Caldimonas thermodepolymerans: one gene and its partner. The protein of the gene in region 1 interacts with the protein of each later gene in a pairwise test. Links are inferred from orthologs where the notes say so. Each region holds a gene or a part of one and is shown on either strand. Other genes may lie near its edges.

Region 1 (3,430 bases):
GCGCAGCGCCTCGTCCCAGGTGATGACCTCGCCCTTGTACTCGATGATGGTCTCGCCGGCGGCGATCGGCGCGACCGCGAACACGCCCTTGCCATGCACGCCGGAGCGCCGCACCTGGATGCGCCGCCCGGCACGGGCCGGGCGCGACGCCGGCCGGGCCGGGGCGGTGGCCGCACGGGTGCGGCGGTTGCGGGTGGAGGACGACCGTGCTTGCGTCATGGAGGACTTTGGGTACATTGAAACTGAGCGCGCACACGTGTGTGCGTGCGCGTACGCGCGCGTGGAGCCGGCATTGTAGGCGGCTGTCACGTGCGGGAATCAAGCCTTGACGCACGGAGTCCGGCCGGCCGAGCCGCTACCATCAGCCGCGTTGCACGCCCGGCCTGGCATCCGCCTTGCCGGGGCCGCGGAAGGTTGCTGCCCGCATCGCCCGGGCGGGCCGGGTGGCAGGATCGTGGTCGCCGAAGCCGGGACCGTCGTCGCGGGCTTCGAGCCAATTCATAGAGAAACATGGGCAAGACACTGGTGATCGCCGAGAAGCCTTCCGTCGCGCAGGACATCGTCCGGGCGCTGACGCCGGTGGTCGGCAAATTCGAGAAGCACGACGATTACTTCGAGAACGAGAAGTACATCGTGAGCTCCGCCGTCGGCCACCTGGTCGAGATCAAGGCGCCGGAGGAATACGACGTCAAGCGCGGCAAGTGGAGCTTCGCCAACCTGCCGGTGATCCCGCCCCGCTTCGAGCTCAGCCCGATCGACAAGAACAAGGGCCGGCTCAACACCCTGGTCAAGCTGATCAAGCGCAAGGACGTCACCGAACTGATCAACGCCTGCGACGCGGGGCGCGAGGGCGAGCTGATCTTCCGTCTCATCGTGCAGTACGCGACGCCGGCGCGCGGCGGCCTGAACAAGGACATCAAGCGGCTGTGGCTGCAGTCGATGACGCCGCAAGCCATCCGCGAGGGCTTCGAGCAGCTGCGCAGCGACGAGCAGATGCAGCCGCTGGCCGAGGCGGCGCGCTGCCGCAGCGAGGCTGACTGGCTGGTGGGCATCAACGGCACGCGCGCGATGACCGCGTTCAACTCGCGCGACGGCGGCTTCTTCCTCACCACCGTCGGCCGCGTGCAGACGCCGACGCTGTCCATCGTGGTCGAGCGCGAGGAGAAGATCCGCAAGTTCGTGCCGCGCGACTACTGGGAAGTGCGCGCCACCTTCGATGCCCAGGCCGGCAGCTACGAGGGCAAGTGGTTCGACCCCAGGTGGAAGAAGGCCGAGAACGACCCCGAGCTGCGCGCCGACCGCCTGTGGGACGCGAAGACCGCCGAGGCGATCGCCGAGGCGGTGCGCGGCCGCAGCGGCACGGTCACCGAGGAGTCCAAGCCCAGCTCGCAGCTCAGCCCGCTGTTGTACGACCTGACCTCGCTGCAGCGCGAGGCCAACTCGCGCTTCGGCTTCTCGGCCAAGACCACGCTGGCGCTGGCACAGGCCCTGTACGAAAAGCACAAGGTGCTGACCTACCCGCGGACGGACTCGCGCGCGCTGCCCGAGGACTACATCGGCGTCGTGAAGAAGACGATGGAGATGCTCTCCGGCGAGGACGCCACGCGCGCCTACGCGCCGCATGCCGAGAAGGCGCTGCGCGAGGGCTACGTGAAGCCCAACAAGCGCGTGTTCGACAACGCCAAGGTGTCGGACCACTTCGCCATCATCCCGACCCTGCAGGCGCCGAAGAACCTCACCGACGCCGAGCAGAAGCTCTACGACATGGTCGTCAAGCGCTTCCTCGCGGTGTTCTTCCCGGCGGCCGAGTACCAGGTCACCACGCGCATCACGACCGTGGAACACCAGGGGCAGTCCTACAGCTTCCAGACCAACGGCAAGGTGCTGGTCAAGCCGGGCTGGCTGGCGGTCTACGGCAAGGAGGTGCAGGAAGACGACGCGACGCTGGTGCCGGTGCAGCCCGGCGAGACGGTGCGCAACGCCGAAGTCGAGGTCAAGGCGCTCAAGACCCGGCCGCCGGCGCGCTACACCGAAGCGACGCTGCTGTCGGCGATGGAAGGCGCGGGCAAGCTGGTCGAGGACGACGAGCTGCGCGAGGCGATGCAGGAGAAGGGCCTGGGCACGCCGGCCACCCGCGCGGCCATCATCGAAGGCCTGATCGCCGAGAAGTACCTGGTGCGCGACGGCCGCGAGCTGATCCCCACCGCCAAGGCCTTCCAGCTGATGACGCTGCTGCGTGGCCTGGGTGTGGAGGACCTCACCAAGCCCGAGCTGACCGGCAACTGGGAGTACCAGCTCGCGCAGATGGAGCGCGGACGGCTCAGCCGCGAGGCCTTCATGCAGGAGATCGCGCGCATGACCGAGCGCATCGTGCAGAAGGCCAAGGAGTACGACCGCGACACCATCCCGGGCGACTATGCGACGTTGACCACGCCGTGCCCGAACTGCGGCGGCGTCGTCAAGGAAAACTACCGCCGCTTCACCTGCACCGGCCAGGGCGGCAACGACGAGGGCTGCGGCTTCTCGATCAGCAAGATCCCGGGCGGGCGCAGCTTCGAGCTGCACGAGGTCGAACAGTTCCTGCGCGACAAGCACATCGGCCCGCTCGACGGCTTCCGCTCCAAGGCCGGCTGGCCGTTCACCGCCGAGCTGAAGCTGGTGCGCGACGAGGAGATCGGCAACTACAAGCTCGAGTTCGACTTCGGCGAGGAGGCCCGCAAGGAGGCCGAGGAAGGCGAGGTCGACTTCAGCGCGCAGGAGCCGCTGGGCCATTGCCCGAAGTGCAAGGGCCGCGTCTACGAGCACGGCACCAGCTACGTCTGCGAGAAGACCGTGGGCCCGCACGCGACCTGCGACTTCAAGAGCGGCAAGATCATCCTGCAGCAGCCCGTCTCGCGCGAGCAGATGGGCAAGCTGCTCGCCACCGGCCGCACCGATCTGCTGGAGAACTTCGTCTCCAACAAGACGCGCCGCAAGTTCAAGGCCTTCCTGGTCTGGGACGAGAAGGAAGGCAAGGTCGGCTTCGAGTTCGAGCCGCGCGCGGCCAAGGCCCCCGCGAAGAAGGCGCCGGCAAAGAAGGTCGCGGCCAGGTCCTGAGGTGCCCCGGTGAACGACAGGACCGGCTTCACGCCCGGCGCGGCCGCGCGGGTGTCCACGTCGGTCCATCACCGGGTCGCGACGGTGACGATGCGCGACCACCTGATCGGTTGGGTCCAGGCCGGCACCAAGGTGCTGGGCGACCCGGACGCGGAGCACCGCTACGGTCCCGGCGACGTGTTCCTTGCGGCGCAGGGCACGCAGTGGGACGTGGTCAACGCGCCCGGCCCGCAAGGGCGCTACGTCGCGCAGCTGCTGTTCGTGCCCAACGACCTGCTCCGATGGTTCCTCGAGCGCCATCCTCTGCCACCGGGCGTGGCGCTGGTGCAGGGTC
Region 2 (3,219 bases), 830 kb from region 1 along the record:
GTTGCTGAGGCGCCTGTCGCCGACCGAACGCAACGAGTCAGACGAATACAGCCTGTCGCCGCCGCACGAGCGCGCGCTCGCGCAGGCGCTCGGTTTCGCCGGCCCGGACGGCGGCCTGCCCTGGGCCGCCTACCTCGCGGCCCGCGACGGCGTGGAGACCCAGGACCTGTGCTGGGGCCTGCTGACCCCGATGCACTGGCATGTCGGCGCCGACCACGTGACGATGGTCGACCCGCAGGCGCTGCAGCTGGACGAGGCCGAGTCGCGCGAGCTGCTCGAGGCGGTGCGGCCGCTGTTCGAGTCCGAGGGGTGGCTGCTGATCTACGGCGCGCCGACGCGCTGGTACGGCGCGCACGAATCCCTGGCCGACCTGCCCACGGCCTCGCCGGACCGGGTGATCGGCCGCAACGTCGACCTCTGGATGCCCGACCACCCCCAGGCCCGCCTGGTGCGCCGGCTGCAGAACGAGGTGCAGATGCTGCTCTACACCCACCCGTGCACCGACCGCCGCGTCGAGCAGGGCCGGCTGCCGGTCAACACCTTCTGGCTCAGCGGCTGCGGCCCGAGCCAGCCCGAACGCCCGACGCCCGGGCTGGTGGTCGACGAACGCCTGCGCGACCCGCTGCTGGCCGGGGACTGGCCCGCCTGGGCCGAGGCCTGGCGCAGCCTGGACGCGGGTCCCGTGCGCGAGGCGCTGCTGGCCAGCCAGCGCGGCGAGCCGGTCAGCGTCACGCTGTGCGGCGAGCGCCACTGGCAACGTTTCGAGCGCGTCAGCCGCCACTGGCTGGAGCGCCTGCGGGCCCGCTTCCGTGCGGTGGACACCGCCGCGCTGCTGTGCGGCCTGTGAGCACCCGCCCATGAAGATCATCCTGCGCGAATGTCCGCCGCGCGCCGCCTGGGCGCTGGAACAGGCGGGCGTCCACCCGCTGCTGGCGCGGCTGTACGCCGCGCGCGGCATCGCCAGCAAGGACGAGCTGGACGACTCGCTCGCCCGCCTGCTGCCCCCCACCGAGCTGCGCGGCGCCACCGAGGCGGCGCGCTTCCTGGCCGATGCGATCCAGCAGGGCCGCCGGCTGTGCGTCGTCGCCGACTACGACTGCGACGGCGCGACCGCCTGCGCCGTGGCCTTGCGCGGGCTGCGCCTGCTCGGCGCCCGGCCCGGAACGCTGAGCTACGTCGTGCCCGACCGCGCGGTGCACGGCTACGGGCTGTCACCGGCCGTGGTCGAGCTGGCGCGCCAGCAGCGCCCGGACGTGCTGGTGACGGTGGACAACGGCATCGCCAGCATCGAGGGCGTGGCCGCGGCGCGCGCGCACGGGCTGGACGTGATCATCACCGACCACCACCTGCCGGCCATGGTCGGCGAGCGCGTCGTGCTGCCCGAGGCCAACGTGATCGTCAACCCCAGCCAGCCGGGCTGCGGCTTCGCCAGCAAGTCGCTGGCCGGGGTGGGCGTGATGTTCTACGTGCTGCTCGCGGTGCGCGCCGAGCTGCGCGCCCGCGGCGCCTTCGCCGACGGCGCGCAGCCGCGCCTGGATGCGCTGCTGGACCTGGTCGCGCTCGGCACGGTGGCCGACGTGGTCAAGCTCGACGCCAACAACCGCCGCCTGGTCGCGCAGGGGCTCAAGCGCATCCGCGCCGGGCGCATGCACGCCGGCATCGCGGCCCTGTTCGCCGCCGCGCGGCGTGACCCGGCGCGCGCCACCGCGTTCGACTTCGGCTTCGCGCTCGGCCCGCGCATCAACGCCGCCGGGCGCCTGGCCGACATGACGCTGGGCATCGAGTGCCTGCTGACCGACGACCCGCAGCGCGCCGCCGAGCTGGCGCAGACGCTGGATGCGATCAACCGCGAGCGGCGCGACGTCGAGGCGGGCATGCGCGAGCAGGCCGAGGCCATGCTCGAGCGCCTGATGCCGGCCGGCGAGCCGCCCGCGGCGCTGGCCATCTTCGACCCGGACTTCCACGAAGGCGTGGTCGGCATCGTCGCCTCGCGGCTCAAGGACCAGCTGCACCGCCCGACCTTCGTGTTCGCGCTCGGGCAGGACGGGCTGCTCAAGGGTTCCGGGCGCTCGATCCCGGGCTTCCACCTGCGCGATGCGCTGGACCTGGTCAGCAAGCGCCACCCGCAGGTGCTGAAGAAGTTCGGCGGCCACGCGATGGCAGCCGGCGCGACGCTGGCCGAGGAACATTTCCCGACCTTCGAACGGGCCTTCCAGGAGGTCGCCGACGAATGGCTGGAGCCGCACCAGCTGCACCGGACGCTGGCCACCGACGGGCCGCTGGAGCCGCAGTGGTTCGTGCCCGAGGTGGTGCAGGTGCTGGAACAGCAGGTCTGGGGCCAGGCCTTCGAGGCCCCGGTGTTCAGCGACGAGGTCGAGATCGTCTCGCAGCGCATCGTCGGCGAGCGCCACCTGAAGCTCACCGTGCGCCATGCCGGGATGCTGCGCGAGGCGATCTGGTTCGGCCGCAGCGAGCCGCTGCCGCCGCGCGCGCTGCTGGCCTACCGCCTGTCGCTGGACGAGTTCAACGGCAACCGGCGCGTGCAGATGGTGGTCGAGGGCGTGGCCGACTGAGGCGGCCCGGCCGGAGGGCCTTTTCATCCTGTTGCCATCCGCGCGGGCAAGCCGCGCGGGATGCCGCTAGGCTTCGGCCCTCGTCATCCACGCCTTGCTGTACCCGATGCCCGAACGCCAGCCCCCGCGCCCGCCCTGCCCCGCCCGCCGCGACACGCTGCGCCGCCTCGCCGCCCTCGGTGCCTCGACCGCCGTCCCGTCCCTCGTGCTGCCCGGCTGCGCGTTGCCGGGACCGGCCACCGCCACGCCCCGCCCGGTGCGAGTCGCCAGCGGACTGGAACTGCCCTGGGGGCTGGGCTTCCTGCCCGACGGGCGGCTGCTCGTCACCGAGCGCCCCGGCCGGCTGCGCGTGGTCTCCCCGCGGGGCGAGCTCGAGCCGTGGAGTGTCGCCGGCGTGCCGGCGGTCGACCATCGCGACCACGGCGGCCTGCTGGACGTGCTGGTCGACCGCGAGTTCGCCGCCAACCGCTACGTCTACCTGAGCTATACCGAAGCCGGCAGCGGTGCCGACGCCGGTCGCAACGGCGTGGCGGTGGCGCGCGGCCGGCTGGACGGCGACGCGCGCACGCTGGACGACGTGGAGGAGATCTTCCGCCAGGCGCCCAAGGTGCAGAGCGGCGAGAACCTTGGCGGACGCCTGGCGCAG

What was found.
Region 2: the proteins of IS481_RS01980 (region 1) and recJ interact in binary tests that used the Escherichia coli proteins (3 or more experiments, as listed by UniProt). The link is inferred for Caldimonas thermodepolymerans from one-to-one orthologs.

Annotation. Positions count from the first base shown.
Region 1 is NZ_CP064338.1:402,587-406,016, forward strand. Bases 184-3,303 are described here. They hold IS481_RS01980 (DNA topoisomerase III), read left to right. Parts: upstream 184-510; coding sequence 511-3,096; downstream 3,097-3,303. Other genes in these bases: IS481_RS01975 (SET domain-containing protein), read right to left, coding at 184-219; IS481_RS01985 (helix-turn-helix transcriptional regulator), read left to right, coding at 3,106-3,303. Also shown: more of IS481_RS01975, read right to left, coding at 1-183; more of IS481_RS01985, read left to right, coding at 3,304-3,430.
Region 2 is NZ_CP064338.1:1,229,562-1,232,780, reverse strand. What follows is about bases 307-3,215. They hold recJ (single-stranded-DNA-specific exonuclease RecJ), read left to right. Parts: upstream 307-857; coding sequence 858-2,573; downstream 2,574-3,215. Other genes in these bases: IS481_RS05885 (PQQ-dependent sugar dehydrogenase), read left to right, coding at 2,680-3,215; IS481_RS05895 (hypothetical protein), read left to right, coding at 307-847. Outside these bases: more of IS481_RS05895, read left to right, coding at 1-306; more of IS481_RS05885, read left to right, coding at 3,216-3,219. UniProt on the Escherichia coli protein: Single-stranded-DNA-specific exonuclease.